Regions from separate parts of the Caballeronia sp. 11_S32 genome, predicted to be linked through region 2. Evidence: predicted binding sites of a transcription regulator. Region 2 holds the regulator's gene; each other region holds the start of a gene.

Region 1 (5,312 bases), on a different contig from region 2:
TCTGGCCGTCACGCCGGCCAGTGGCATCGACATCCAGATTTGCGGAGACTGCCATTTATCCAATTTCGGCGGCTTCGCGACGCCGGAACGCGCACTCATCTTCGATCTAAACGATTTCGACGAGACCGCGCCGGGACCCTGGGAATGGGATTTGAAGCGGCTCGTCGCGAGTTTCACGATTGCCGGCCGGCATCTCGGCCACGGCGGTTTCGCAGCCGATGAGTTCGCGTTCCTCGCCGCGCGCAGCTATCAGACGCACATGCGCGAGTACGCCGAAATGAGCGTGCTCGATCTCTGGTACGAACGCATCACGTTCGATCGCATGCATGACACCGTGCAGAGCGACGACGCGCGGCGGCGGATCAAGCGCGGCATCGAGCGCGCTTCGCGCCGGACGCACGAGACGATGTTGCCGAAGCTCGCGGATCGGACGGGCGATACGTGGCGCATCCGCGATGCGCCGCCCGCTGTGTTCCACATTCGCGGCGCGAGTTCGCTGATCGACAGGAGCGACGGCTGGATGACGCTGAAAGGCAGCCGCGAGGAGATCTTCGCCGCGTTGACGCGCAGCTATGTCGCGACGCTGACGCCGGAGCGCGCGAGGCTGCTGTCGCAGTTTACGTTGCAGGATGTCGCGTTCAAAGTGGTCGGCGTGGGCAGTGTCGGCACGCGCTGCCTCGTTTTGCTGCTTACCGATCACCACGACAAGCCGCTCTTCCTGCAGATGAAGGAAGCATCGACGTCGGTCGTCGCGAGATATGCGAAGCAGGCGAAGGACGCGCAAGCGATCGAACACGACGGTCATCGCGTGGTGCATGGACAACGGTTGATGCAGGCGGCCACGGACCCATTCCTCGGCTGGGCGACGGGTCCGCTCGGCCGCACGCTCTATATTCGCCAACTGCGCGACATGAAGATTTCCGCGGAGCTGGAAACCTACAGTGACGACGCTTTCCGCGAATACGCCGCGCTTTGCGGCTGGGCGCTCGCCCGCGCACACGCGAAGTCCGGCGGATGCGCGCCGGAGATCTCGGGCTATCTCGGCAACAGCGATCGCATGGCCGAAGTGCTCGTGCGCTATGGCCGCGGCTATGCGGATCAGGTCGAAAAGGACTACGAGGTGTTTCGCGCCGCATGCCGGGACGGCAAGCTTGAAGCGCGTTCCGATGCGGACATGGCGGCGGATTTCGCGCCGTGAGCGGGGATGAACCGGGGCACGCGGATCTTGCCGCGTGCCGGGCGCGTGTGTGTCAGTGCGCGGCGATGGCGAGTTGCGGTCGGTGTCGCGCGGCGCGCTCGTAGGCGTCCACGGCGAAGGCGAAAACGGCGGGCAAGGCCTCGGAGGCCGCGACGTCGACTACATCATCGGTTTCGGGAAAATGAAAGGTATCGGGACGCGCGAACAACTCGCGCAGCGCGGCTTCGTGCCGTCCGGCGAAGCCCAGATCCGCAACGGCTTCGGCTTCGATCGCATGCAACAGCCGCCAGGTCAGCGGCACGCCTTTATCGATATAACGCCCCGCAATCTGGCGCGTGATGCGCTCGAGGTCACGCACAGCGCGGGAGAACTGCCTCTTGCTTAGATTTTCGCCGTTCGACTCCATGATTCACCCCTTCCCAACTGGTCTTATAGTACTGTACAAACATACAGTACTTGTTGCAATGAAAATAGCGTCGCGCTAGTCGACCCGGGTGTATGTGCGATTCCGCCTACGTGCGTTTCAGACATGCGCCGCTATGCGCGCCGGCCAACGAAGCGCATCGTTGAACCGTGCTTGGGAGATCTCCTGAGCGGAACGCGCAGGCGCTTGACTGCGTTCGTTCGACGGCACTGCGCGGCCCATAGCGCTGCAAACCACGGGAGAACTGAGATGAACAAGGATCAAGTCGAAGGCGTCGGCAAGCAGGTCAAGGGTAAGATCAACGAAGGCGTCGGCAAGATGACCGGCGATAAGGCTCAGGAAGCCAAGGGCGACATGCAGCAGGCGGCGGGCAAGGTTCAAAAAGGCGTGGGGGATGCGCGCGAAGATCTGAAGGACAGCGTAAAGAAGAACCCGTAATGCGGGGCATGACGGCGCCGTGAAGTCGGCGCCGCTTCGAGCGGGACGCGCCCAGGCGCGTCCCGTTTTTCGTTTGGCCGCGGGTGTCCACAGGCCGAACTTGATGCGCATAAAGTCGGCCGCGCCTCCCGCGCGCCTGGGTCAGCCGTGAATCACCACCAGCAGCGCCTTGGCGTCGGCGCGGCCCACGTTGCGGATCGCGTGTGCTTCGTCCGCCGCGTAGCGCGCGGTTTCACCGGCCTTGAGCCGACGCGTCGCGCCAGACGCATCCACTTCGATCGATCCGTTAAGCACCGTGAGATGTTCACGCGTGCCTGGCTCATGCGCGTTCGATGTGAGCGCAGCGCCAGATTGCAAAGTGAGCTCGTACCACTCGAACTTGCCGGCAAGTTCTATCGGCCCCCACACGCGCAACTGATAACCGCCGTTGTCGCCGCTCAAGGTCGGTATTTCATGCGGCCCGGCGACCCGAATCGCCTCGACAGGTCTCTGCTGCGCAAACAGCTGATCCAGACTGATGCCGAGCGCGTTGGTCAATCGCCAGGCGACCGCGATCGTCGGATTGGCCTTGTCGCGCTCGATTTCCGACAGCATCGATTTCGATACCCCGGCCGCGCGCGACAGATCGTCGAGCGTCAGCTTTCGCTCGTTGCGCAATCGCTGAATAGTTTCGCCGACGCGTGGCGGCGCCGCGCCGGCCCCCGCGAAATCGCCCGTTTTTCCATCTGAACCCGTGCTTGCCATGAAACGATCAATCCCTTAAAGTGTTCGGCATATCGGAAATGCGTTCGAAATACCGAACATGTCCGATGCGATGGATGCACTATAACAGGGCTAAGGGCGCGTGCGTTAGCAGCGCCGCCGGACTCCAGCAGCACGCCACGAAAAGGATTGCGATGAAAGATCGATACCTCACCCATCTCCGCTCCACACTCGATGAAATTCGCGCCGCGGGTTTCTACAAGACGGAGCGCGTGATTGCGAGCCCGCAGTCATCCGGCATTCGTCTCGCGAACGGAAGCGACGTGCTCAACTTCTGCGCGAACAATTACCTCGGGCTCGCGGACGATCGCCGCCTCATCGATGCCGCAAAGGCAGGTCTCGACGCCGACGGCTTCGGCATGGCGTCCGTGCGCTTCATTTGCGGCACGCAGACCGTGCATAAGGAACTGGAACAGGCGATCGCGCAATTTCTCGGAACCGATGACGCGATTCTTTATTCGAGCTGCTTCGACGCGAACGGCGGCCTTTTCGAGACGTTGCTCACCGAAGAGGACGCAATCATCAGCGATGAATTGAATCACGCCAGCATCATCGATGGCGTGCGTCTTTCGAAGGCGCGGCGCCTGCGCTACAAGAACAACGACCTCGCCGATCTCGAAGCGCGCCTTCAGGAGGCCGACGCGGCGGGCGCGCGCTTCAAGCTGATCGCGACCGACGGCGTCTTCTCGATGGACGGCATCATCGCCAACCTCGCCGGCATCTGCGATCTCGCCGACCGCTACGGCGCACTCGTGATGGTCGATGACTCGCACGCCGTGGGCTTCATCGGCGAAAACGGACGCGGAACGCCGGAGCACTGCGGCGTGCTGGATCGCGTCGATATCATCACCGGAACGCTCGGCAAGGCGCTCGGCGGCGCGTCGGGCGGATATGTCGCGGCGCACAAGGAAGTCATCGAATTGCTGCGTCAGCGCAGCCGGCCGTATCTTTTTTCGAACACGTTGGCGCCGAGCATCGCGGCAGCCTCGCTGAAGGTGCTCGAATTGCTCGCAAGCGATGAAGGCGCGGCATTGCGCCAGCGCGTCCGCGAGAACGGCGCGCACTTCCGCCGCGCGATGTCCGCACTCGGCTTCGATCTCGTCCCCGGCGAACATCCGATCATTCCGGTCATGCTCGGCGACGCTCAACTCGCATCGAAGATGGCCGATGCGCTGCTCGACGAAGGCGTCTACGTGATCGGCTTCTCCTACCCCGTCGTGCCCAAGGGACGCGCGCGCATCCGCACGCAGATGAGCGCCGCGCATACGCAGGAACAGATAGATCGCGCGGTCGATGCGTTCGCACGCGTCGGCCGATCGCTCGGCATCATCCGCTGAGCATGACCGTCGACCTTTATGCGCATAAAGCAAGGGACCGGGCCACAAGCCCGCGACCTTCGAAGCAGAACCATCAGGACCAAACGTCAGGATCAAACGCAATGAAAGCCCTCGCCAAACTCGAACGTGCACCCGGCCTCACCTTGACGCGCGTGAAGCGGCCCGAAGTCGGCCATAACGACGTCCTCATCCGCATTCGGAAGACTGCTATCTGCGGCACCGATATTCACATCTGGAAATGGGATGAGTGGGCGCAGAAGACGATTCCCGTGCCGATGCACGTCGGTCATGAATACGTCGGCGAGATCGTGGAGATGGGCCAGGAGGTGCGCGGTTTCGCCATTGGCGATCGCGTGTCGGGCGAAGGACATATCACGTGCGGCTTCTGTCGAAACTGTCGCGCCGGACGCCGTCATCTGTGTCGCAATACGGTCGGCGTCGGCGTGAACCGCGAAGGCGCCTTTGCCGAATATCTCGTGATTCCCGCGTTCAACGCGTTCAAGATTCCGCCCGACATTTCCGACGACCTCGCTGCGATCTTCGATCCCTTCGGCAACGCGACGCATACTGCCCTCTCGTTCAACCTCGTCGGCGAGGATGTGCTGATCACCGGCGCGGGACCGATCGGCGTGATGGCCGCGGCTATCGCGCGGCATGTCGGCGCGCGCAATGTCGTCATCACCGATGTGAACGAGTACCGCCTCGAGCTCGCCCGCAAGATGGGCGCGACGCGTGCCGTCAACGTCGCGCATGAGGATTTGCGTGACGTGATGAGCGAACTCGGCATGACCGAAGGCTTCGACGTCGGTCTGGAAATGTCCGGCGTGCCCAGCGCATTCACGGCAATGCTCGAATCGATGAACCACGGCGGAAAAGTTGCGCTGCTCGGCATTCCACCGGCGCAAACCGCGATCGACTGGAATCAGGTGATCTTCAAGGGTCTCGAAATCAAAGGCATCTACGGGCGCGAGATGTTCGAGACCTGGTACAAGATGGTCGCGATGCTGCAAAGCGGCCTCGATCTCTCGCCGATTCTCACCCACACCTTTCCCGTCGACGACTACGAGCGCGCGTTCGACACGATGCTCTCCGGCAACAGCGGCAAGGTCGTGCTCGATTGGACCGAGGCCTGAGCGGCTCGGTCGATCACTGC
Region 2 (5,312 bases):
TGTTGATGAGCAGCAGCATCAGGAACGATACGCACAGCATCACGACCGCGAGCGCCGTCGCGCCGGCATAGTCGTATTGCTCCAGCTTGGTGATGATGAGCAGAGACGTGATCTCGGACTTCATCGGCACGTTACCCGCGATGAAGATGACCGAGCCGTATTCGCCGAGCGCGCGCGCGAACGCGAGCGCGAAGCCGGTCAGGAGCGCGGGAAAGAGCGACGGCAGCACGACGCGGCGAAACGTGAGCCAGCGCGTGGCGCCCAGGCACGCGGCGGCTTCTTCCTGTTCGCGCTCGAAGTCTTCGAGCACCGGCTGCACCGTGCGCACGACGAACGGCAAGCCGATGAACGTCAACGCGACGAGCACGCCGAGCGGCGTGAACGCGACCTTGATGCCGAAGACCGCGAGATACTGCCCGATCCAGCCGTTGCTCGCATAGACGGCCGCGAGCGAGATGCCTGCCACGGAAGTCGGCAGCGCGAACGGCAAATCGACGATCGCATCGACGATGCGCTTGAACGGGAACGTGTAGCGCACGAGCACCCACGCGACGAGAAAGCCGAACACCGCGTTGATGAGCGCGCCGCCGAGCGCCGCGCCGAACGTGAGCCGGTACGACGCGAGCACCCGCGGCGAGCTCACCGCGCGTACGAACTGCGCCCAGTCGAGCGTCGCGGTCTTCGCGAAGGTCGCGGCGAGCGGAATCAGCACCACGAGGCTTAAGTACGCCACCGTGATGCCGAGCGTCAGGCCGAACCCGGGAAGCGCGCTCGGCTTCTTGAATGTGAGGGTCGTCATCCTTGATTCATCCTTGTGTGCGCGCCGGGGTCGGGCGCGCATTGCCTCGGGCGCGCGGCGTCATTGGTGCGCCGCGTCGCCCGCTTCTTCTGCTTATTGCGGTTGATAGATCGAATCGAACACGCCGCCGTCCGCGAAATGCGTCTTCTGCGCCTTGGTCCAGCCGCCGAACGTGTCGTCGATGGTGTAGAGCTTCAGCTTCGGAAACTGCTTCGTGAGTTCAGCGGGCACCTTGTCCGAGCGCGGCCGATAGAAATTGCGCGCGGCGATCTGCTGGCCTTCGTCGCTGTACAGATACTTGAGATACGCGTCGGCGAGCTTGCGCGTGCCGTGCTTGTCGACGACCTTGTCCACCACCGCGACCGGCGGCTCCGCGAGAATGCTCACCGACGGCACCACGATCTCGAACTTGTCCGGACCGAATTCCTTCAGCGACAGGAACGCCTCGTTTTCCCACGCGATCAGCACGTCGCCCTGCCCGCGCTGCACGAAGCTCGTCGTCGCGCCGCGCGCGCCGGAATCGAGCACCCCGGCGTTTTTGTAGAGCTTCGTCACGAAATCCTTCGCGGTCTGCTCGTTGCCGCCCGGCTTGTGCTGCGCGTACGCCCACGCCGCGAGGTAGTTCCAGCGCGCGCCGCCTGAAGTCTTCGGGTTCGGCGTGACGATCGACACGCCCGGCTTCGTCAGATCGTCCCAGTCCTTGATGTGCTTCGGGTTGCCCTTGCGCACGAGGAACACGATCGTCGACGTGTACGGCGATGCGTTGTCCGGAAGACGCTTCTGCCAGTCCGCGCCGACGAGACCCTTGTTCGCGAGCGCGTCGATGTCGTAAGCGAGCGCGAGGGTCACGACATCGGCCTGGAGGCCGTCCAGCACCGCGCGCGCCTGTCCGCCCGAGCCGCCGTGCGACTGCTTGAAGGTCACGGTCTCGCCGGTGTCCGCCTTCCACTTCTTCGCGAACGCCTGATTGAAATCCTGGTACAGCTCGCGGGTCGGGTCGTAGGAGACGTTCAGAAACGACGTCTGCGCAACCGCGTGCGCGGTCATGCCGGTGCTCGCCGCCGTCAGCGCCGCCGCCGCGAACAGGCGCCGCGCCCCCTTGCCCAATCCCAGTCTGATGCTTTGCATTCCCCGCTCTCCGTCTTATCGAATTGACGGAATCAGTCTATCGAGGCGTCTATATGATTAGAAATAATCGTTCTTCACTTTTTTATACGTAAAGCTGCTAAGAACGATATTCCCTGATGGAAGAAGCGCAAGTCAGCCTGGAACGGGCGTTCGGAAGCCCGCCGAGCGCGAACTTAAAGTAAAGCTTGAAAAGCCGGAAATACTGTATAAAAATACAGTCACCTGTCCATTCATACAGTGCACCAGGGGCCCGAGCCAGTGACCAAAACATCAAAACTTACCGCGCGGCAGCAGCAGGTGTTCGAACTCATCCAGCGCGCGATCGACCGCACCGGCTTTCCGCCGACACGCGCCGAGATCGCGGCGGAGCTCGGTTTCAGTTCGGCGAACTCGGCTGAGGAGCATCTGCGGGCGTTGGCGCGCAAGGGCGTGATCGAACTGGCGGCGGGCTCGTCGCGCGGCATCCGGCTGCTCGGCGATGCATCGCGCATCGATCGCTCGGAGGAATTGCCGCATCAGTTGACTCTGCCGCATCCGACCATCATGCAGCTTTCGCTGCCTTTGGTCGGTCGTGTCGCGGCGGGTAGCCCGATCCTCGCGCAAGAGCACATCTCACAGCATTACGCGTGCGATCCCGCGCTCTTCTCCAGCAAGCCGGACTATCTGCTCAAAGTGCGCGGCCTGTCGATGCGTGACGCCGGCATTCTCGACGGTGACCTGCTCGCGGTGCAAAAGCGCAGCGAAGCGAAGGACGGGCAGATCGTGGTCGCGCGCCTCGGCGACGACGTCACGGTGAAGCGCTGGAAGCGCCGTCCGGACGGCGTCGAACTGATCGCCGAGAACCCTGACTATGAAAACATTTTCGTGCGCTCCGGCAGCAGCGATTTCGCGCTCGAAGGCATCGCAGTGGGATTGATCCGCTCGGGCGAGTTCTGACGGTCCGGGCTCGCGCATCGGCAACATGGCGACACGGCGGAGGCCGAAAATAAATCCGGTCTTCAAGATTTTCGAGACAAAAAATGTCTCGCTGAGCACGCAAAATAGCCTCACCAACAGCAATCGGCATGCAGTCTTCCGGCCGCCGATCGTAAGAAGATAAATATCTCCAAAGGCCACATCCGGCCCCCGCAACCGCGACCAGAGATATTTACGGGTTCATCTAAACAAGCATGACGGCCACCGTTCGCGGTGCGCCGCGGTGCGTCCTATCGTCTGGAGAGTCATCATGGAACGTTTTGCCCGTCTGCTGCCCTTCCGTCAATTCGGCCGTCTGCGCCATCTGCGCTCACTGATCGGTTGTGGCATGCCGCGCGCCGAGACCACGCCCGATCTCTTCGACGACATGCCCGCGCTGCCGTCGCGCCAGCCGGCGTTCGCACGCGTATCGTTGAACAGCGCGGTGCATGCGGAACCCGCGGAGCGGGCGCCGGTGCGCGTCTATCGCGGGCAATCGCGCGTCATTCTGGTGGGCAAGATCGACGAAGTGTCGCGCATGATCGACCGCTGCATCGCCGAGGAAAGCGCGGACCTGGCCGGCGGTACGCTGGCGTAAGGCATCGGCGAGACTTTGCGGCGGCGAATTGAGACCCAGCGCACGAACGACGCGAAGTCCCGGGATATAATCCGCGCCCGCGCGGTCAATCCTTGATTCACGTCCTGCAAGAGAGGCTTTGTCGTCGCATGACCCGCACTACCCGATCCGTCGCCACCGCGCTCGTCGTCCTGATTCTCGTCGCGGCGCTCGGTTTTATATACGCGTCGCCGTACATCGCATTGAATCGTGTGAAGCGCGCGGCCGATGCGCGCGATGCGCAGACCGTCAACCAGTACGTCGATTTCCCCGCGCTGCGTGCAAGCCTCAAGGAACAGGTCGCGGCGCTGCTGACGCGGCGCGTGGATATCCAGAAGAGCGGCAATCCGCTCGCGATCATCGGGGCGATGATCGGCGCGGCGCTCGTCGGTCCTCTGGTCGATTCGTATGCGACACCGGACGGCGTCGCGGCCATTCTGAACGGCATTCCGCCGCGCGGCGTTCCCGGCGAGCGTCCGCCGCAGGCAGGCGATGGCTCCCCGGCCACCCCGGCGAACGCGCCTTCATCCGGCGTCGCGACCGCGCAACAGCCGCCGAGGGAACCGCCGCAGACCACCGCCGGCTACAGAAGCCTGAACACGTTCGTCGTCACGTACCAGCACGGCGCGGGCGACGCGCGCTATTCGGCTATCTTCCATCGCGACGGGCTCGTGTCGTGGAAGCTCGTGGCGGTCGATCTGAACGGTTGACGCGTCAAGCGGCCCCGCGCACGGGGCGCTGCTTCAGACGCTCATGCGCTCACGCCCCGGCTTCGGCCTTGACCGGCTTCGCCGCGTACGCCGCTTCGTCTTCCGCCTCGGCCGATTCACCCGCCTGACACACGGCAACCAGAATGCTGCACTTCACGCGATCGAGCAGCGGCGTGTTGCCCGCGCCCATCCACCAGCGCGCGAGACCGCTGCGGCAACGGTGTCCCACGACGACGAGATCGACCTGAAGACTGTCCGCAAGGGCCGCGATCTCGTCGATCGGATGGCCAAACGCGAAGTGCCCCTGCGCCTGCAGGCCGCGCTCGCGCAGCCAGTCGACGCCCTCCTGCAGAATGTCGCGCGCGGCCTCTTCGAAGCGTCCGCAAGCCATATCGGTTAGCAGTCCGGCGCTCTGCGCAATGCTCGAGCGCATGTCCACCACCGCGAGCACGTGCGTCTCCGCGTTCAGGTCCAGCGCGAGATTGGCGCCCTGACGCAGTGCCTTGCGGCCCTCTCTGGAGCCGTCGTAGCACAGCAGGATTTTTCGATAGCTTTCCATCCTGACCTCCCTGGCCAACTTGCCCTTGAGCGCGACTTGCCCACGGCGTTGCTTCATCATCGTGCGTCGTCCGCTGAGTGACAACGCTGGAAAACGCTAACCGGCGCGAACACGCTAGCTCGCACCGTGCCAGATCCGCGAACACCGCGACGGACAAGCCTCTGGCACATTCGGACGGAACCGGTTCAGCGCGGGTTCAGTGCGCCAGGCACAGGTTTGACACGGGCGCGCGGCTTGCCGTTGCATGCCAAGCGCCGCCTTGGTGCATTGGATTACACTAGCCCGCTGGATTCCTCATGCGGTTTTTTCCTTTGCGGCACGAATGCATGACTGATCAAACATTGCAGCAGACCACACGCGCCGAAGCCGATGAAAGCGGCGCGCCGGCAGCCATCGAATTCAGCGAAGTCAGAAAGCACTACGGCGAGCGCACGGTCGTCGACGGTCTGTCGTTCGATGTTCGGCCCGGCGAATGCTTCGGACTGCTGGGTCCGAACGGCGCGGGCAAGACGACGACGCTCAAGATGCTGCTCGGCATCACCTCGC
Region 3 (5,312 bases), 1.0 Mb from region 2:
CCTTGTGCCTTCGCATCCGCGGCCTTGCCGTCGTACGTGTTCACCACCGTCTCGCCGACCTTGATCTGCGCGAGCGTCCCCGCCGGCGCCGCCACGTTCTCATAGTTGAGACCAGCCTTCGACAACGCGCTCTTCGCGATATCGCACGAGGTCGTGAACTTCGACGTGCCCACAGGATTGAACTGGAACGAGCACTCGTCCGGATTGGCGATCACGACGATCGGCGACTTCTGCGTCGCGGCTTCGAGCGTCGGGTTCGTGTAGTGCGCAAGCGCCTTGAAGAGCGGGAAGAAGGAGAGCGCGGCGATGAGACACCCCGCCATGATGATCGGCTTGCGCCCGATGCGATCCGACAGCGATCCGAAGAACACGAAGAACGGCGTGCCGATCAGGAGCGCCACGGCGACCATGATGTTCGCGCTGGTCCCATCGACCTTCAGCGTCTGCGTGAGGAAGAAGAGCGAGTAGAACTGGCCCGTGTACCACACGACCGCCTGGCCCGCCGTCAGGCCGAAGAGCGCGAGCAGCACGATCTTCAGGTTTTTCCATTCGCCGAACGCTTCCGTGAGCGGCGCCTTCGAGGTCTTGCCTTCAGCCTTGATGCGTTCGAACACCGGCGATTCGTGCAGCTTCATCCGGATCCACACGGAGATGGCGAGCAGCAGGATCGACACGAGGAACGGAATGCGCCAGCCCCACGCGCCGAACTGCTCTTCGCCCATGGCCGTGCGCACCACGAGAATCACGATCAGCGAGATGAAGAGGCCGAGCGTCGCCGTGGTCTGGATCCACGCCGTCCACGCGCCGCGCTTGTTCGAAGGCGCGTGTTCGGCGACATACGTCGCAGCGCCGCCGTATTCGCCGCCGAGCGCGAGGCCTTGCAGCAAACGCATCGCGATGAAGATGACCGGCGCCGCGATGCCTATGGTCGCGTAGCCGGGCAAAAAGCCGATCAGGAACGTCGACAGACCCATGATGACGATGGTCACGAGAAACGTGTACTTGCGCCCGACCATGTCGCCGAGCCGCCCGAACACGATCGCGCCGAACGGACGCACCGCGAAGCCCGCCGCGAAGCCCAGCAGGGTGAAGATGAAGCCGGCCGTCGGATTGACGCCGGAGAAGAACGTCTTGCTGATGTAGACGGCGAGCGAACCCGCCAGATAGAAGTCATACCATTCGAACACCGTGCCGAGCGATGAGGCGAAGATGACTTTCTTCTCCTCCGACGTCATCGGTGCGTGTGACACGCGCCCCTCAACCGTAGCCATGGTTCGTCTCCTGATTTGATTTTCGAATACGTCGGTCCGCGACAAGGCGGCTCCGGTGCAAGGATTATTGGAACGAAAACTTACGGCGTTCTGACGCGGCGCCGGCCAGCCCCGCTGCGTGGCGAAATCGCGAAATGCGTCGAATTCTCAAGCATCCCATTCGAACGATCGTTTAAATTCTTCTAATATCGTTCTTCTCGCGCGTATTTGAAGTCTCCGCGACGCTTACGCTCAGGGTTTGTCCCGGGCAGGAAAAACCCGCTGCAGGCTGACACGGACGAGGGTTCCGGCGAGACGCGGGTTCTCCTGATACACATGATCCTCGATCGCGAGCGCGCCGCCGTGCATCGCGGCGATCTCCTTGACGATGGCGAGCCCGAGACCGCTGCCGTCGCCTTCGCGCCCGAGAATGCGATAGAAGCGCTCGACGACGCGTTCGCGCTCCGCCGGCGGAATGCCCAGTCCCGTGTCCTCGACTTCGAGATGCACGAGATCGAGATCGTCGTCATCGGTCCGCACGCGCACGGTGATGCGCCCGCCCGCGGGCGTGTAGCGGATCGCATTGTCGATGAGATTCGACAGCATCTCGCGCAGCATCACGACGTTGCCTTCCACTTCGACCGGATAGGGCGGCTCTTCGTAGCCGAGGTCCATGCGCTTCGCGAGCGCGGCCTGCACCCAGTCGCGCACCGCGAGCCGCGCGAGGTCCGTGAGCACGATGCGCGTGAAGATCTGCCCCGTCGCGCGATTCTCGGCGCGCGCGAGCGCGAGCAATTGCGTGACGAGGCGCGCCGCGTGCTCGGAACTGGTCGCGATCTGTTCGAGCGAGCGCTGCACTTCCGTCGATACATCCTGGCGCATCGCCAGTTCCGCCTGCATGCGCAGGCCCGCGAGCGGCGTCTTCATCTGATGCGCGGCATCGGCGATAAAGCGCTTCTGGAAATCCATGTTCTGCTCGAGGCGCGTGAGCAGATCGTTGAACGATGCGACGAGCGGCGCGATCTCCGGCGGCGCGCTGCCCGCCTGAAGCGGCGAGAGATCGTCGGGGCGGCGCGCGCGGATGTTCGACTGCAGCGCATGCAGCGGCGCGAGCCCGCGCGAGAGCCCGAACCATACGAGGATGATCGCGAGCGGCAGGATCACGAACTGCGGCAGGATCACGCCCTTGATGATGTCGTTGGCGAGCTGGCTGCGCTTGTCGAGGGTCTCGGCCACCTGCACGAGCACGGGCTGCGCGCTGTCGGGATCGCGTCCGGGCGAGAGGCCGGGCAGATCGACCGTCGTATACGCGACGCGGATGTCGTTGCCACGGAGCACATCGTCGCGAAACTCGACGATGCCCGGCTGCGGGCGGTCGTCGTCGTGCGGCAGGGGCATGTCGCGATCGCCGCCGACGAGTTCGCCGCGCGTGCCGAGCACCTGGAAGAACACGCTGTCGACGTTGTCGGCGCGCAGGAAATCGCGCGTCGCGTCGGGAAGCCGCAATTCGGCGACGCCGTTGACCGGCTGGATCTGGCGCGCGAGCACGTAGGCGTCGGCTTCGAGCGCGCGGTCGAACGGCCCGTTGGCGATCGACTTCGCGACGAGATACGTCACCGCGATGCTCATCGGCCAGAGCAAGAGGAGTGGCGCGAGCATCCAGTCGAGAATCTCGCCGAAGAGCGAGCGCGGATGCGCCTCGCCGTCGGGCTCGAGTTCATCGGGCGGCGCGAACGGGTTCGCGTAGCGCGCGTCGCGCTGGGCGTCGGAATCGTCGGCGGCGGTGCCCGCTTCGGCGTGGTTCTTCGACTCGCGCGATTCGGTGGAAGCGGGCGACGCCATGCGGCCTACTTATAGTGATGGCTGGCGGTTTCGCCGGATGGTTGCGGGCTCGCGCTGCTTGCGCCATTCCCGCCGTTCGCCGTGGCGCCCGCCTTCTCCAGCGTGTAACCCAGACCGCGTACCGTGATGATCTTCGCGCCGCTCGGCTCGATCTTCTTGCGCAGCCGGTGTACGTAGACCTCGATCGCGTTGTTGCTGACTTCCTCGCCCCACTCGCACAGATGGTTGACGAGCTGTTCCTTCGATACGAGCCGGCCGGTTCTTTGCAGCAGCACTTCGAGCACGCCGAGCTCGCGCGCGGAGAGATCGATGACCTGATCGCCGATGGTCGCGATCCGCCCGACCTGGTCGAAGGAAAGCGAGCCGTGCTTCACGACGGTCGGGCCGCCGCCCGCGCCGCGCCTCGTCAGCGCGCGCACGCGTGCTTCGAGCTCGTTGAGCGCGAACGGCTTGGCCATATAGTCATCGGCGCCGAGATCGAGTCCCTTGACGCGTTCGTCCACGCTGTCGGCGGCGGTGAGGATCAGCACCGGCATCTGCGAATTGCGCGCGCGCAGGCGCCGCAGCACTTCCAGACCGGGCATGAGCGGCAGGCCGAGATCGAGGATCAGCAGGTCGAAAGGCTGCAGCGAAAGCGCGGTATCCGCCTCGACACCATGCTTCACATGGTCAACGGCGTATCCCGATTGGCGGAGTGATCGGACGAGGCCGTCCGCGAGTATGCTGTCGTCTTCGGCAATGAGGATTCGCATCGTTGTGTGCGCCTTTGTACGCCATGCATGCGCGATGAAGCGCATCGGCATTGCCGGCACCGTTTGTCGCCCGGCGCGGCGGTCTCCAGGTGTTCCGTGGTTTTTGCGCGGCTCGCGCGGCGTGGAAAAAAAGCAGCACCACGCCCGTACATGCTTGCAAAAACTACTGTTTTTTTATACAGTGTCTGCGTGAGTGCCGAAGGTGGGTTTCATATGCGTATATGCAGGTGAAAAGCCCCGTGAGCACTGCCTCAGACGCCGTTCATCATAGCAAAGGACGATTCATGGAAGAAAGCAAGAAAGGCCCGGCTGGAATGACTGCGGAGAAAAGCAAGGCGTTGGCCGCCGCGCTCTCGCAGATCGAAAAGCAATTCGGCAAAGGGTCGATCATGCGGCTCGGCGCAGGTGAGGCGGTCGAAGACATCCAGGTGGTCTCCACCGGTTCGCTCGGGCTGGACATCGCGCTCGGCGTCGGCGGTTTGCCGCGCGGCCGTGTCGTGGAAATCTACGGTCCCGAGTCATCGGGCAAGACCACGCTCACGCTGCAGGTGATCGCGGAGATGCAGAAGCTCGGCGGCACGGCGGCGTTCATCGACGCGGAACACGCGCTCGACGTTCAATACGCGGGCAAGCTCGGCGTGAACGTGCCGGAACTGCTGATCTCGCAGCCGGACACGGGCGAGCAGGCGCTCGAAATCGCGGACGCGCTGGTGCGCTCCGGCTCCATCGACATGATCGTCATCGACTCGGTCGCGGCGCTCGTGCCGAAGGCGGAAATCGAAGGCGAAATGGGCGACTCGCTGCCCGGCCTGCAGGCGCGTCTGATGTCGCAGGCGCTGCGCAAGCTCACCGGCACCATCAAGCGCACGAACTGCCTCGTCATCTTCATCAACCAGATCCGCATGAAGATCGGCGTGATGTTCGGCAACCCGGAAACCACCACGGGCGGTAACGCGCTGAAGTTCTACTCGTCGGTGCGTCTGGATATCCGCCGCATCGGTTCGATCAAGAAGAACGACGAAGTCATCGGCAACGAGACGCGCGTGAAGGTCGTGAAGAACAAGGTGTCGCCGCCGTTCCGCGAAGCCATCTTCGACATCCTCTATGGCGAAGGCATCTCGCGTCAGGGCGAAATCATCGATCTGGGCGTGCAGGCCAAGCTGATCGACAAGGCGGGCGCCTGGTACAGCTATCAAGGCGATCGCATCGGTCAGGGCAAGGACAACGCGCGCGAATTCCTGCGCGAGAATCCGGATATCGCACGCGAGATCGAGAACAAGATCCGCGAATCGCTGGGTGTGGCCGCGTTGGGTGAAGCTGTCGCCGCGGGCGCCGCAACGGCCGACGACGAGTAAGCATCAGGCCTGAAGCGCAATGCAGAAGCGCCGGTTCGGATCGAAGGCTGACACGGCGGATGAAGGAACCGAAGGCGGCTCCGAATCCGTCGATCGCTACGAGCGAAGCAGTG
Region 4 (5,312 bases), on a different contig from region 2:
CGGACTGCGCTTTTGCAACTCGGCGTATTTGGCGAGATACGTATGCTCCGCGACGCGGCCTTCGACTGCATCACGCAAATGCGCGGGCAACGTGTCCCACGCGAGATGCTGGTTCGCAAACAGCGTGTCGCCGCCGAGAGCGGGCAACTCCTGCGCGTGCAGCATCGAGCCGAGGCTCGGCGTCTCTTTGTACGACAGATCCGAGTGCCAGAAATGACCCGCGTCGCCGAGGCCGATAGGCTTGCCGTTCTCGACGATGTTCGACACGATCAGCACTTCCGGATGCCCCGCTAGCCCGAACTGATGCAGCACGTGAATCTGCAGCGGGCCGAAGCGCCTGCTGAACGCGACCTGCTCGTCAGGCGTGATGCGCTGATCGCGGAACACGAGCACGTGATGATCGAGATGCGCGCGATGAATGCGCGCGAAATCTGCTTGCGACAGCGGCTTCGACAGATCGAGGCCGATCACTTCGGCGCCGAGCGGCGCGTCGAACTTGCGAATCTCGATGGGTTGATCGGCGGCTTCTTTGGCTGAAGCGAGTGCGGGATGGAGGGCGGTCTGAATCGTCACGGTCGAATCGATCACAATCGATAGCTTCGGGGAAGCGATCAATCTAACGCGCGGCGGTTCGGGCGGCAACCAAGCATCTGATCTTTGGTTATGTGCCGAAGCGATAAAGCCGGTTCGGAAGCGTGAATGATGGGAAAGCTCATTCGCCCGCGATATCGAACGGCAATTCGACCTGCACCGGCTCGACGAACGCGCTCTCATCGCGCCCGGCGAGCGCGCTCACTCTCACGCCGAGCAGCCTGATGCGCCGGTCGAGCACGATGCGCTTCAGGCATTCCGTCGCGGCGCGGCGAATCTCGACGGGATCGGCCGTCGCAACGGGAATGGTCAGATCGCGCGTCACGGTGCGGAAGTCGTCGAAGCGCAGCTTGATGCCCACCGTGCGCCCGACATAGCCCTTGCGCTGCAAGTCCTCGGCGACGCGCGTGCACAGCCCCGTGAATTCGGCGGACAAGGTGGCGCGATCCTGCTTCGGATGAAAGTCGCGTTCGAAGGTCGTCTCGCGGCTCATCGACTTGGGCGTCGAGCTCACGACGACCGGCCGCTCGTCCTGCCCCTGCGCAATGCGCGCGAGCCACGCGGCATAAGTGCCGCCGAAGTGCGTCTGCAAAAGCCCCGGATCGGCGGCGGCGATGTCCCCCACGGTGGCGATGCCGAGCGCCGCCAGCTTCTCGCTCGCCTTCGGCCCGATGCCATTGACCTTGCGCGCGGCGAGCGGCCAGATGCGCGTGGGCAGGTCGTCCATCGTGAGGATGGTGAGGCCGTCGGGCTTGTCGAGCTCGGAGCCGATCTTCGCGAGCAGCTTGTTCGGCGCGATGCAGATGGAGCACGTGAGGCCGGTGGCGTCGCGCACAGCGTCCTTCATCCTTTTGCCGATATCGGCGGACGTTTCGGGCAGGTCGCTCACGTCGATATAAATCTCGTCGATGCCGCGGTTCTCTATCTGCGCCGTGAAAGTCGCGATGGCGGCCTTGAAGAGACGCGAGTAGTGGCGGTACGAATCGAAATCGGTGGGCAGGAGGATCGCGTCGGGCGCTAGCTGCGCGGCCTTCATCATGCCCATCGCGGAGAAGACGCCGAACTTGCGCGCCTCGTAGGTGGAGGTGGTCACGACGCCGCGGCCCGCGTAGTCGCGCAGGCGTCTGAAGCGGCGCGTGCCGTCGGCAAGCGTTTTGGGCGTGGCGCTGCGCCCGCCGCCGACCACGACCGGCTGGCCGCGCAGTTCCGGGTAACGCAGCAGTTCGACGGACGCGAAGAACGCATCCATGTCGAGATGGGCGATGCGGCGCAAAACAGAGGGCGGAGACGGCGCGTCCATCGGGGAAATCAGAACGCCGCCGCGCGAGCAGGCGCGCTCAGGGCGAACTCGACGGGAATGAACGCACCAAACATGCTGAGCCGTGCCGCCAGGCGAAGAAAAATGGCTTACTGTACATCCATACAGTAATTCGCGCTAGAGCCTTTGCGCGCATGCGATGGCCGCCTCACTCCGGCGTGCGCTTTTCCGCGAGCGCGCGACGGCAATCGTCGAAGACTTGCCGCACGACATCCGATTGATAGTTGAGATCTTCGCTGTCGAGAATTTCCTCGACGGCAGCGCGCGCCCAGTCCGCTTCGAGCAGCGCGCAATGCTGCGTGGCGATCTCGCGCGCGATGGCCGCGAGCTTCGCGACCGTGAGCCAGTCCGCGAACCGCTGATGCCGGTCGAGCCATTTGTGCGCGGCCTGCACGTGGAACGCGGGCGCCGGCCAGTCGCCATTCAGGTAGTACGCGCCGAGGCTGCCGCACGTGAGCCAGCAAAGCAACTCGACGCGGTCGCGGGCACTGAGGGTACGAGATACATCGTTCATGGCGGCCTTCGAAGACGATCGACGAATGCGGCGGCGGGTGCTGCTGATAAGCACGGCGTTCCGTATGAAACCCGTATAAAACAAAGATAGCACGGGATGGTGCGGCGCGGCAGTGCCTACCCGCGGCGGGTTCCGTTGCACGGTGCGTTGGCGAACGCTTCGTCATGCCGAAGACGAGCATTGCGCGTGCCGCGTGTCTTCGCAGAGCGCTCATTCGCCTCTAATTCGCGCGGCATAACCTGATTTCCGTCGGCCAGATGCACAGATGCACAGGCCATCTTTCAATGACGGGAGCACATCATGTTTGAACGTCTTTCGAAATCCCTCGGCAGCTTCTTTTCCACGCACGATGCCACCGACGACTACCTCGCCTCGTCGAGCGATCTCGCCGATCTCGAACGCCGCATGCGTCAGGTGGAAACGGAGGATCACGACTACAGCATGTACTTTTGCGGTGCGCTCGGCAGGCATCACAGCGAGCAATGAGGCGCGCCGCCCCTGCAACGTGCGCGGCTTCGCCCGCGCTACTTCGTTTCCTCGCGGCCCGCCTGCCCGAGCATCACGGTCCAGCCGAGCCCGCGCACGTTGCGAATCACGCCCGCGCCGAATTTCTTGCGCACCGAATGGATGAGCACGTCGACCGCATTGCTCTCCACTTCCTTGCCCCAGCCGTACAGACGGTCTTCCAGCTGATCGCGCGAGAAGATCGTCCCGGGACGTTCGAGCAGCGCATGCATCAGCGCGAACTCGCGCGCGGACAGCACGCCCGAATTCTCCCCGCACGTGAGCGTGCGCTGATCGAGATTGAGGCTCAACGAATCGTCGCCGAGACGCGAGACCGCGTAGCCCGCCTTGCGCCGCAGCACCGCGCGGATGCGCGCGAGCAGCTCGGGCATGTCGAAGGGCTTCAGCAGATAGTCGTCCGCGCCGAGATCGAGGCCTTGCACGCGCGTGTCGAGATCGTCGCGCGCGGTGAGGATCAGCACGGGTGTCGCGTTGCCCGCCGTGCGCGCCTGCCGCAAAAGCTCGATGCCGGTCATGCCCGGCAAGCCGAGATCGAGCAGCACGACGGTGTACTCGGCGGCGGCTATCGCCTCGCGGCCCGCGTTGCCGTCGCGGACCCAGTCGACGGCGTAATCGGCATCCTTGAGCGCACGCATGAGGCTCGTGCCGATCTGCACGTCGTCTTCGATCAGAAGAATTCGCATGTTCCACCCCGCACCCGGCGAGAATGGCGCGCGCCACGCGCCCGGAATGCGGCGCCAAGCGAATGAAACGCACGGCCGGTCTTTTTATCTCTTCTATTGACCGCCGATGTTCGCTTTGCGCCACGCAGCGAATGCATTGTAATCGGCGCAAAACCGGGCGCAAATACCAATTCCGAGGCGTTTCATGCGGACGCGGGTGCCGCTTGTGCCGTACTTTCCCGCACTTCCTCGACGGGAAAGCCGATCGACGCGACGATGCCCGAGCGAGCGTCGCCGCGGTTCTTCAGCGTCACGTCGCCGCCGTAGCGCGCGGCGATCGCCTTCACGATCGACAAGCCGAGCCCGCTGCCCTCCACGTCCGGATTCGCGCGAAAAAAGCGGTCGAACACGCGCGGCAGCAGTTCCTCGGCGATGCCCGGGCCGTTGTCGATGACGTCGACCCAGATCATGCCGCCGTCGCGCCGCATGCGCAGATCGATGGTGCCGCCATCGGGCGTGTAGCGCACCGCGTTCGACACGAGGTTCTTCACCGCCATGCCGATGTCCGTCTCCACGGCGCGCACGTGAGCGCTCACCATTTCCTCCGCGCCGATATCCATGCCGCGCGCGATCGCGATCGGCAATACATCGGCGACGGCGCCCGTCACCACGTCCGCGAGATCCACGCGCGAAAGCGGCGCGCCGTTCATGGGCGCATCGGCGCGGGCGAGCCGCAACAACTGCGCGATGAGTTTGCCGCTGCGCGCGATGCCCTTGCGCAATTCCTGGAAACGCTCCTGATTGCCGGGCGCGATGTGCGGCGCGAGATTGTCGGCCTGAAGCTGCAGCGCGGTGAGCGGCGTGCGCAACTCGTGCGCGGCGTCGGCGATGAACTTGCGCTCCTTTTCGATCGATGTCGCGAGGCGCTCGATCATCGTGTTGATCGAATGAATGAAGGGCGCGATCTCCGTGGGCACGCCGACGGTCGGCAGCGGCTGCAGATGCCCCATATCGATGGCGCACACTTCCGCGCCGAGCTGATTCAACTGACGCAGCGAGCGCCGCACGACGAACACGACCGCGATCCACACGAGCGGCAGCAGCACGGCGATCGGCCAGAGCGTGAGCGTCGCGGCTTCCGTCGTCAGATCGCGGCGCACCGACGAGCGCTGGGCGACCTGGATCGTCATGGTCGGCTCCTGGCGCGTGAAGAGACGCCAGTCTTCGTCGTTGACCACGACGGCGGAGAAGCCAGGCTTCGCGTCACGCGGAAAATGCAGCGAAGGGTCGGTCGTGCGAAACGGCAGAGGATCATTCGGCTTCCACACCACGGCGACCACGTCGCGGTCGTCTTGCGTGCCCCGCGCGGGATTTTTCGGGAGGGCATAGGCGAGGCCATCGCGCAGACGCGCCGCCACCTGTTCGAGCCGCATGTCGAGCAGCGCGCTCATGCCGGTCTTGCTCAACTGATACGAACTGATGCCCTGCGCGACGCCGATCACGCTCACGAGCAACCCCAGCGCGACGACCAGTTGATTTCTCAGTGATTTGATCATTCGAGTCCGCCGCATCGGAAAGGAGACGGGCGAAGCGGGAGACGAGCCATTCGCCGGTTCGATTCTAGGCGACATTCCCGGAGATTTCGTTCTGAAAGACGACATGTGCGTGACCGGTACGCGTTGCGCGCCGGTAAAAAAATGCG

The links. Region 2 encodes LexA, which represses DNA repair genes until DNA is damaged. Its sites were predicted from a motif close to ACTGTATNNNNATACAGT; they were not measured.
Region 1: AC1Z32_RS34080 (DUF2471 family protein) is a predicted target of LexA. The motif match lies at 1,635-1,652, and genes of this name have one in related genera.
Region 3: recA (recombinase RecA) is a predicted target of LexA. The motif match lies at 4,010-4,027, and genes of this name have one in related genera.
Region 4: dinB (DNA polymerase IV) is a predicted target of LexA. The motif match lies at 2,001-2,018, and genes of this name have one in related genera.

What each region holds. Positions count from the first base shown of each region.
Region 1 is NZ_JBXOWH010000004.1:1,710,189-1,715,500, reverse strand. It holds gene AC1Z32_RS34085 (DUF2252 domain-containing protein) at 1-1,198, shown strand, start outside; gene AC1Z32_RS34080 (DUF2471 family protein) at 1,251-1,604, opposite strand; gene AC1Z32_RS34075 (CsbD family protein) at 1,872-2,060, shown strand; gene AC1Z32_RS34070 (helix-turn-helix domain-containing protein) at 2,202-2,804, opposite strand; gene AC1Z32_RS34065 (glycine C-acetyltransferase) at 2,957-4,159, shown strand; gene tdh (L-threonine 3-dehydrogenase) at 4,261-5,292, shown strand; gene AC1Z32_RS34055 (YceI family protein) at 5,306-5,312, opposite strand, start outside.
Region 2 is NZ_JBXOWH010000003.1:2,037,921-2,043,232, forward strand. It holds gene cysT (sulfate ABC transporter permease subunit CysT) at 1-799, opposite strand, end outside; gene AC1Z32_RS21125 (sulfate ABC transporter substrate-binding protein) at 893-1,927, opposite strand; gene lexA (transcriptional repressor LexA) at 2,186-2,863, shown strand; gene AC1Z32_RS21135 (hypothetical protein) at 3,153-3,479, shown strand; gene AC1Z32_RS21140 (DUF2939 domain-containing protein) at 3,608-4,207, shown strand; gene AC1Z32_RS21145 (universal stress protein) at 4,257-4,766, opposite strand; gene nodI (nodulation factor ABC transporter ATP-binding protein NodI) at 5,093-5,312, shown strand, end outside.
Region 3 is NZ_JBXOWH010000003.1:1,030,829-1,036,140, forward strand. It holds gene AC1Z32_RS16410 (MFS transporter) at 1-1,271, opposite strand, end outside; gene AC1Z32_RS16415 (sensor histidine kinase N-terminal domain-containing protein) at 1,503-3,092, opposite strand; gene AC1Z32_RS16420 (response regulator) at 3,098-3,844, opposite strand; gene recA (recombinase RecA) at 4,129-5,199, shown strand; gene recX (recombination regulator RecX) at 5,219-5,312, shown strand, end outside.
Region 4 is NZ_JBXOWH010000004.1:1,506,307-1,511,618, forward strand. It holds gene AC1Z32_RS33090 (TauD/TfdA dioxygenase family protein) at 1-573, opposite strand, end outside; gene dinB (DNA polymerase IV) at 713-1,891, opposite strand; gene AC1Z32_RS33100 (hypothetical protein) at 2,058-2,423, opposite strand; gene AC1Z32_RS33105 (DUF3563 family protein) at 2,724-2,909, shown strand; gene AC1Z32_RS33110 (response regulator transcription factor) at 2,948-3,631, opposite strand; gene AC1Z32_RS33115 (sensor histidine kinase) at 3,814-5,166, opposite strand.